DNA from 3 places in the Chryseobacterium sp. WX genome. Region 1 is predicted to be linked to each of the others. Evidence: riboswitches for the same ligand, from Rfam matches in the RefSeq annotation. Region 1 holds a riboswitch; each other region holds the start of a gene.
What was found. A riboswitch is a leader RNA that binds a small molecule or an ion and turns the genes downstream of it on or off. The one in region 1 is predicted to bind thiamine pyrophosphate.
Positions count from the first base shown of each region.

Region 2: it holds a riboswitch for thiamine pyrophosphate, as region 1 does, so the genes downstream of both, PZ898_RS13500 (outer membrane beta-barrel protein) here and pnuC (nicotinamide riboside transporter PnuC) in region 1, are expected to answer to the same signal.
Region 3: it holds a riboswitch for thiamine pyrophosphate, as region 1 does, so the genes downstream of both, thiS (sulfur carrier protein ThiS) here and pnuC (nicotinamide riboside transporter PnuC) in region 1, are expected to answer to the same signal.

Region 1 covers NZ_CP120710.1:519,198-522,481, reverse strand. The annotation lists gene PZ898_RS02340 (hypothetical protein) at 254-1,285, opposite strand; gene pnuC (nicotinamide riboside transporter PnuC) at 1,272-1,868, opposite strand; TPP riboswitch at 1,894-2,000, opposite strand; gene PZ898_RS02330 (PA2169 family four-helix-bundle protein) at 2,122-2,580, shown strand; gene PZ898_RS02325 (DUF4142 domain-containing protein) at 2,703-3,284, opposite strand, start outside.
Region 2 covers NZ_CP120710.1:3,003,447-3,006,730, reverse strand. The annotation lists gene PZ898_RS13510 (bifunctional aconitate hydratase 2/2-methylisocitrate dehydratase) at 1-317, opposite strand, end outside; gene PZ898_RS13505 (WG repeat-containing protein) at 605-1,375, shown strand; TPP riboswitch at 1,543-1,632, shown strand; gene PZ898_RS13500 (outer membrane beta-barrel protein) at 1,735-3,284, shown strand, end outside.
Region 3 covers NZ_CP120710.1:3,024,521-3,027,804, reverse strand. The annotation lists gene panB (3-methyl-2-oxobutanoate hydroxymethyltransferase) at 1-606, shown strand, start outside; gene PZ898_RS13590 (hypothetical protein) at 610-924, shown strand; gene PZ898_RS13585 (RluA family pseudouridine synthase) at 936-1,613, shown strand; TPP riboswitch at 1,730-1,826, shown strand; gene thiS (sulfur carrier protein ThiS) at 1,884-2,090, shown strand; gene thiC (phosphomethylpyrimidine synthase ThiC) at 2,115-3,284, shown strand, end outside.

The sequences.
Region 1 (3,284 bases):
TAAAGGAAGGTCATGATGAAGGTCTATGGATTATGAACAGTAGACATAAATCTAATTCACAAATGGATATTTCTCTGTTACCGAAGGTTATTGAATTTTTTTTAATTAAAAGAAATCGCAGATATATACGAAATACCAAATAATCTCAATACCCATAAATTTTTATTCTTTTTCTCCAAAATTGTATTTAAAATATTTTGATCTGAAATAGATCAGTATTAGATAAAAAGTTTATTAACAAAGAATTTTCTACTCAAAAAGAAAAGTCCAAATCATCAGCAGAAGGTCTGAAATTAGAATGCATCGCAGCTGTAAAATAATCACAGAACACCTGATAAACTTCAGAATTAATATCCGTAGCCCGGATTCCCAGCTGTGTATAACTAGTAAGTATCTGATGGGATAATCTTTGAACCAGCTCTACTCCATATTGGTGGATTTCGTTTTGATATCCTTCAGAAATATCTTTGTGATCACCGAGTATATTTTCTACTTCTCCGGCAATTTGCAATACTTTTTCCAAATGCTTTTCAACAGCCTCTGCGAAACTTTTGAAATGGATCTCAGGACGAATATATTCTGCTTCTTCAATAAAATGAGAAGCCATTCCCAAATAGTTGACCAACAGTGTCAAATCTGCAAAAATCCGAAAAGGAATAGTGTCCAGAATATCATTGGTGAAAAAAGTATCGTAAACAAAACTATAGTCTTCATTAACGAGCACATTTTCAACAATGAATGAATAGGTGCCACTAGCCTTCATTCCCATAGATTTCCAGTTGGGAATAACCTCAGCGTGTTCTTTCGAAATAATAAATGATCGAATTATTCCATTGCCATGACCATCCATTAAAGGTTTTCCGTTTTCTGTAATTTTTGCATTCAATGTAAAATGGGTAAGATGAGGTGCTCCTGTTGCAAAATTCCATGAACCGTTGATCAGATAGTGGCTGTTGTCTATTTTTTCTGCAGTTCCTCCCACCATTCCGCTGCCACCAAAGCAGGTTTCAGAATGGGCGAACAGTAATTGAGCAATTTCAGGCTTGATATTTCTGGAAAAATAATTGGCTCCGGAACAAAGTGTCAGCATCCAGCCAAAGCTTCCATCGGTTTCTGCACAGCCAAATAAAGCGTTAAGTCCTTCTTCAAAACGATAGCCGAGTCCTCCATATTTTTTGGGAACCCATATTTTAAGCAGTTTTTCTTCATGAATATGCTGCATTACTTTATCAGAAATTACAGGGGCTCCATGAAGTTCCCGTCTGATCTCTTTAGTACTCAGCATTAGCTTTCGATTTAATAATTTTTTGCCACTCTATATATCCGGAAATGGCTACTAAAAATAAGAATGACGTCAAAACAGCATAGAGATACAATTCTTTATGAATCATTAAAGGAATAGAAATGATATTACTGACATTGAGTATCACCCAGTTTTCAATTTTCCGTCTCGCCATCAGCCACATTCCCGCCCAGGCAAAAGCACTCACCAGAGAATCCCAGATCGGAACATCCGAGTCTGTAAAATGGGTCAGAAAAGACCAGAATAAGATAAAAGTTCCCAGAACAATTCCTCCCGTAATCCATTTTTCTGTGGTAGTGGTAACAGAGATTTCCATTTCTGATTTCTGCTTTCCGAATTTCCAATATAACCATCCATAGATGCTCATGATCAGATAATAAAGATTTAAGGTAAATTCAGCGTACAGCTTGGAAGTAAGCATCACATACAGCGTAAGCAGAATCCCTGCAATTCCGAAAAGATAGTTGTTGACATTGTTTTTACGGGCCAGTAAAACCTGAATGACTGAAAATAAGACTCCGAACCATTCCGGTAAGGTAATTTGTTTTAAAATGTCCTGCATCATATTAATTATTAGAAATCAAATGATGAGATGATCAGTAAGCAATCCCTACACCGGCATTATCCGGATCAGGTGTGGAAATACATTCCTGGGTATCATCTCAGCCACTGTTTTGTAGCACCCCATTGTTCGGCAAAGGTGCAGCTTTTTGTTGAAAAAAGAAAGGACTTTGGTTTTTTATTTACAGGATATGATCACGATTATAAAGAGTCGATGAGGTAAATTATAATTTTATGGATAACTAAAAATTTATATTATGGACAATCAAGAAATATCAGTACTTAATGACTTACTTCACATTACCAACGACAGAAAGGAAGGCTTTGAAAAAGTTGAGGGAAAAGTATGGGAAATGTATCCGGATGTAAAAGATGAGTACGAACATATGATTTCGCAGTCGAAAATCATGAAAAATGAACTGATCAACCTCATCACAGAAAAGCAAGGCACTCCGGAGGACTCAACGTCCATGGCAGGAGCTGTTCACAGAACTTGGATTGACATTAAAAATTCTTTTACCATGGGAAATCTCATAGAATCTACATTAGAAAATGTGGTATTTGGCGAAAAAGCAGCTATTGAAGCTTATCAAAATGCCCTGGACACAGGTGAGCTCAGCCCAAAAAGTACTGAGATTGTGTCTGAACAGCTTCGTATCCTTAAAGATTCTTACAGACAATTCAAGAAAATTGAAGAATATAAAAAGAAAGAATAATCAAAAAACTCCTCTTAAAAAGAGGAGCTTACTATAATCAAGAACAAAATAATATTTAATCAATTCAAAATTATTAAATATTGTATGCTCATACTTATGATGCAGGTCATAAAAACTCAATATTATTTGACCGCATTTTTAGCTTTTTCCGATTCCTGCAAATGATGTTCAAGTGTCGGAAGGGTTTTCGCTGCGAAAGATTTTAATGAGGCTTCTGTTCCTTCTGACACCTCTTTTTTGAATGCTTCTACATCTTCCTTGTGGTCACTGACCATTAAATCTGTATATTTTTTGTCAAAGTCTTTACCTTTCTTAGCTTTCAGGTCATCATACATCTTCTGCTTTTCGACATCCAGACTTGTGGGTAAGGTATACCCTATTCCTGATGCCCAATTCTTAAGCTCGTCGTTCGCTTTGGAATGATCGGTTACCATCATTGCTCCCAAAGATTTTACCACTGAGTTTTCAGCGTTTGTTGCGGCCAGTTTTCCCATCATTACCTCCATCAGTCCTCCTATGGCTGCAGCATCTGCAAACTTTTTGTCCTGATCACTGAGAGTACTTTTCTGATCTTTGGTGTCTGACATTTTGGTGGAGTCGCTTACCGTCATCCCGGATTCTGCAGGGGCAGACATTGTGGTACTTTCCTCAGATTGACTCGTGGTTGTCGGTTCGTTTTTTTTGCAGGCCGTTAAAGCAGCTAA
Region 2 (3,284 bases), 2.5 Mb from region 1:
AGCAGCACCTCAATAGAAGGTCCGCCTTTCATATGAGATAATAATTCAAAGGCAAATGCCGGGGAAATTTCTTCTACTACGGATTCACCCAGAATAATTTCTTTTAAAAATTTTGCTTTTACTCCCGCTGCACTTGTTGTTCCGGGTAGTGTGTTATAAATGAAAAATTTAAGAGAGTCCGGTCGGTCAGCATTACCTGAATCTTTAATTTGTGCAATGATTTCGCTTAGTAATTCAGCACCATCAATTGGCTTTGGATGAAGCCCCTGGGTTTTTCTTTCTTCAATCTCTTTGATGTAATCCTTATAAATACTCATAATAGAAGGTCTTTCAAAATTAAAGGTAGGCCTGCTTTTTCTTTACCGGGGTGTATAAATACAATTAATGACATTTTGAGTTCTCGCATTTTGATGCAACATTAACCGAATAAAGTCAGCATAATCTACACTTTTTCAAAAGTTTTTTAAAATTATCAAACATTTCAAAATGTTTCCAAAATTACGAAATTTTACAATTTTATAAGAATGAAATTATTTAGATTCTTTATAAATATGAATTTTATAATATCTATTTTTGGTCGTATTTTTGTAATCAAATGGAGAATATGAAAAATATCCTGAATGTTTTATGTGTTTTTATTTCGATTTTCGTTTTCTCACAGACCCGATCTGTGAAGAAAATCCCTGCGAAGAAAGGACCGAAAACCACGGCTAAAAAAGCAGCTTCAGCCAGCAAACCTAATGCTGATCTGGTGGTGATCAACAAAGATCTTCCTGTTTTGATTCCTAAGAAAAAAGGAGATCAGTTCGGGTATGTCAATCAGAACGGGAAATTTATTATCCAGCCGGAATATCATATTGCCGTATTTTTTTATGAAGACTGCAACCTTCTGAATTCTCCTAATGAAAAAGTGAGAAAATTTGGAACAAAAGACTATGCTACGGTAGAGAAAAATATGATTTCTTACCGTATAGATAAGTCTGGGAAGCGAGTCTATCAGTTTAAAGATACCGATTTTGGAAAATGTAAATTTGAAGAATATAAACAACAGTTATTCCAGGCTTATATCCTGAATGGTTTTTACGGAATCATTGAAAAATCAAAATTTGTAAATGCCGCAGATTACAGACAATATCAGATTTATCCTCAATATCAGTATCTGTTCATTCTTGAAGGGGATGATGTAGCTAATCCAATGATTGTTGCTTCCAATAATGATAAATTTGGAATCATTGATGTTAACAATAAAGTTATTATTCCGTTTGAATATTCCAATATTAAAAGAAATTTCAGCTGGAAACTCGGTAAGATGTTTGAAGTGACAAAAGATGGTTCCAATTACTATTACATAGACGCCAACAACAAAACTTACTAAATAATTATAAATGATGAATGATGAATGATGAATGATTCATTTTATAACTCCTATTTTTCATAGTGTTTTTTCCATTCTGTAACTATTTATTTACCACGTAATCTGATATTCAAAAGCCCGCATCTCGTAACCCGATCGCAGTTCATATATTTTTTGTAATTTTGCGGTTGAAATAAAGGGGTGCTTTAACAGGCTGAGATTATACCCAATGAACCTGGAACAGGTAATGCTGTTTAGGGAATTGAAAATGTACCAATGAAACAGTATAACAATATACCAATTGCTAGACTGTTAAATTAATAAAATTGTTACATTATTGCTCAACCCCTTTTATTCATTAAATGTTAAAGATTTATAGAATGAAAGGATTATTTTTTTTAGGGCTTAGTGTAGGCTCAGTAGCTTTTATACAGGCTCAGAATAAAGATTCCCTAAAGGTGAGGGAAATTGAAGCAGTCAACTTTACCAAAAGGCTTCCGGTAGCAAAGGAAATCATCAATGTACAGAAAGATCTGGACAGTAAGAATCTGGGACAGGATCTTCCTATTCTTTTGAAAAATCAAACTTCCATTATTTCGACGTCAGATGCCGGAAACGGGGTAGGATATACAGGTTTCCGAATTCGTGGTGTTTCGGGAAGTGCCATCAATGTCATGATGAACGGTGTTCCATACAACGACTCTGAAAGTCAGGGAACCTTTTTTGTCAACGTTCCGGATTTGACAAGTTCTGCCTCACAGATTGTCATTCAGAGAGGAGTAGGAACTTCCAATAACGGGGTTTCTGCCTTCGGAGCAAGTATTAACGTACTTTCTAAGGATCCTGAAGAGAAATTTTATTTTAAAACGGATGACAGCTACGGATCATTTAATACTTATAAATATTCAGCAGAAATTGGCTCAGGGAAATTCTGGAAAAACCGACTTTCTGTGATGGGAAGATATACTCATATTCATTCTGACGGATACATCGACAGAGCTTCATCCAACTTACATTCTTATAATTTCACTGCCTTATTTGAAGAAGGAAACACGAAATTACGTTTAATGGCTTTTGGTGGAAAAGAGAAAACATATCAGGCATGGAACGGGATTGATCGTAAAACCTGGGAGACTGATCCTAAATTCAATATTTCAGGAGCCATTTATGATGCCAACTGGGAGAATATTGTAAGTTTCTATGATAATGAAACGGATAACTACAGACAGAACCATTATCAGTTGCTTTGGGAACAGAAATTCAACGACCGCTGGAATCTGGAAACCACGTTCCACTATACAAAAGGAAAGGGATATTATGAAAACTACAAGCAGGGAGATCCTTTTTCAAGATATAACCTTCCCAATATAACAGAAGGAGGAGAAACGATAAAAGCTTCAGACTTTATCAGAAAAAAATGGCTGAATAACGATTTCTACGGAATGGTTTCTACATTGTACGGAAAGTTTGAAAATTTAGATTTGAACTTTGGTGCTGTGGTCAATCAGTATTACGGAAGACACTATGGAAATGTAACAGGAGTATTTTTTCCTCAGATTGATGAAAGCGAATATTACAGAAATCGCTCTGTAAAGAATGAGGTGTCTGGTTTTGCAAAAGCTTTATTAAGATTGAATAATTTTGAATTCTTTGGTGATTTGCAGCTCAGAAAAATAAATTACAACACAAAGATTCTGACGGCTGGTGATGGTGAAGGAGCAGATTTAAGTAAAAACTGGCTGTTTTTTAATCCAAAAGCCGGAGTAAATTACAGAATTGACGGAGGTAAAATATTCCTTTCTTACGCCCACGCCCATCGTGAACCCAACAGAGACGATCTGATGGCTAATAATGATGTAAAAGCAGAAAAGCTTCACGATATTGAAGCCGGTTTTGAAAAACAGTTCGGAATCGTTTCTTTTACTGCGAA
Region 3 (3,284 bases), 2.5 Mb from region 1:
ATGATTTATCATGCTCAAAGTGTGGTAAGAGGAACCGACAGAGCTTTGGTGGTAGCGGATTTACCTTTTGGAACTTATCAGAGTAATCCTGAAAAAGCACTGGAGTCTGCGGTAAGAATGATGAAGGAAGGAGGGGCGCATGCTGTAAAAATTGAAGGTGGAAAAGAAATTTCCAAGTCTATCAAAAAAATTATCAATGCCGGAATTCCTGTAATGGGACATTTGGGATTAACGCCACAGTCCATTTATAAATTCGGAACGTATAAAGTAAGAGCTAAAGAAGAAGCAGAAGCTGAAAAACTGATTGCTGATGCTCAGCTTTTGGAAGAACTTGGCTGTTTTTCTATTGTGTTGGAAAAAATTCCTGCGGATTTAGCCAAGAAAGTAACTGAAAGTATTTCTATTCCTACCATCGGAATCGGTGCTGGCGCAGATTGTGACGGACAGGTTTTGGTGTATCATGATATGGTGGGAATGAACAAAGGTTTCAGCCCGAAATTCTTAAGAAGATACCTTGACCTTTACACAGAAATTACAGGAGCCGTTTCTCAATATGTGAAAGATGTGAAAAATGTAGAATTTCCAAACGAAAACGAAAGTTATTAATCCATGCAGAACCAACAATCTATTCAGGGAATATTATCTATTGCAGCTTTGATTTGTCTGGCCGTGGGATGGTTTAATTTATTTTCCCCGGAAATTAATCATTTGCTTTCAAGAAAAGTATTTTATGTTCTGATTGGAGCAAGCTTTTTTATTCAGGCTCCATTGCTTACCAATAAGAATTTTGTTTATGCCATGTATGCTGCAGCGGCTATCTGTGTATTCGGAGCGTTTATTCCGGAAGGCTCAAAACTTTCAGCTGTTAAAACAGTAGGCCTTCTGGCAGGGATTATCCTGTCTTTATCCAACAGAAGAAGATAGACGGAACAAGTATGAAGGAGCAGATTATATATGAAGACAACCATCTTCTGGTGATTAATAAAAAGGTGGGTCAGCTTGTACAAGGCGATAAGACCGGCGATGAATCACTATTAGAATCCATCAAGAACTTTATAAAAATAAGAGATGCTAAGCCGGGAAATGTTTTTCTCGGCTTGGTTCATCGTATAGACCGCCCAACTTCAGGACTGGTGATCTATGCAAAAACTTCCAAAGCACTTTCTCGTCTTACGCAGATGGTGAAAAACCGTGAAGTGAAAAAAACATATTGGGCAGTTGTAGGAAAAGAAATGATCCCGCAAAGCCAGAGACTGGTGCATTATTTAAAGAAAAATGAAAAAAATAATAAGGCTATTGTCTTTCCGAAAGCTACTGAAGGGGTGAAAGAAGCTATTCTTACCTATCATGTGATCAAAACACTGGATAATTATCTCCTTCTTGAAATTGATCTTGAAACCGGAAGGCATCATCAGATCAGAGCACAGCTGTCCAAGACCGGAGTTCCGATTAAGGGTGATCTGAAATACGGAGCACCACGTTCCAATCCTGATGGAGGAATCAATCTTCACGCCAGAAAGCTGGAGTTTATTCATCCTGTTACCAAAGAAAATATTGAAATAACAGCTCCCGTGCCGCAGAATGATGCGATCTGGAGAGCTTGTGAGGAATAACTAAAGATTTTTAGTTAATTAAAGGCAAACATAAAAGTCCGTCTCAATTTTGAGATGGACTTTTTCTATATTATCATTTCAGATTTTGCGCATTCTAAAAAAATGTCTAACTTCGTTCCCAACTTTAGGGGTGTCTGTTACCAACAGACTGAGACTTTACCCTTTGAACCTGATCTGGATCATACCAGCGTAGGGAAAAGTAGATGACTTTTGCTGTACATTCTATTGTACAATAATGGCCATTCCTAAAGTATATTTAATTTATTAGGAATGGAACTTATAATCAACCACACCCGAAAAACATTTGATGTACTTCCTGCAAACCTGGAAGCATTACTGACTATTGAGTTACCCGGAAAGAAAAAAGGTATTGCTGTAGCGCTCAACAACCGAATTATTCCGCTGTCAGTCTGGGCGGAAACCATGCTAAACAATAACGATTCAGTGTTAATCATTACTGCCACTCAGGGCGGTTAATTCTCATATTTAATACCAATACTTATGGCTCACTCCATTACATGTTCGCCATTTCCGAACTCAAAGAAAATCTATGTTGAAGGAAAATTACATCCTATCAATGTAGCCATGCGTGAAATACAGCTTAGCCCCACTAAATTGACCAATGGCGGCTTTGAACATAATGTTCCGGTAACCATTTATGACACTTCGGGGCCTTATACCGATGAAAATGCAGTCATTGACATTCAGAAAGGGCTTCCAAGAATCAGAGAACAATGGATTCTGGATAGAAATGATGTGAATATCTTACACGGAATTACATCTGAATACGGCAAAGCGCGTTTGGCAGATCCTCGTCTTGATGAATTGAGGTTTTCCTATGATCATAAACCTAAAGTTGCACAGCAAGGAAAAGAAGTTACACAGCTTTACTATGCCAAACAGGGAATCATTACTCCGGAAATGGAGTATGTTGCCATCAGAGAAAATCAAAGAATAGAGCAGCTTGAATCCGTATCAAAAGAAATGGCTTTTCAGCATGCCGGACAAAGCTTTGGGGCGAATACTCCCAAAAGTAAAATCACCCCGGAATTTGTAAGAGACGAAATTGCTGCCGGAAGAGCTATTATTCCCAATAACATCAACCATCCGGAAAGCGAGCCGATGATTATCGGGAGAAATTTCCTGGTAAAGATCAATGCGAATATCGGAAACAGTGCCGTTTCATCCAGTATTGAAGAAGAAGTGGAAAAAGCAGTATGGGCCTGCCGATGGGGAGCAGATACCATTATGGACCTTTCAACCGGTAAAAATATTCACGAAACAAGAGAATGGATCATCAGAAATAGTCCGGTTCCGATTGGTACCGTTCCAATCTATCAGGCATTGGAAAAAGTAAAAGGTGTTCCTGAAGATCTTACATGGGAAATCTTCAGAGATACTTTGATTGAACAGGCTGAACAGGGAGTTTCTTATTTTACCATCCACGCAGGAGTTTTACTAAGATATATTCATCTGACAGCCAACAGAGTAACCGGAATTGTATCCAGAGGAGGATCGATTATGGCAAAATGGTGCTTATTTCATCATAAAGAAAGTTTCCTGTATACCCATTTTGAGGAGATTTGTGAAATCATGAAGAAATACGACGTAGCTTTCTCTCTGGGAGACGGTCTTCGTCCGGGATCTATTGCAGATGCCAATGATGCAGCG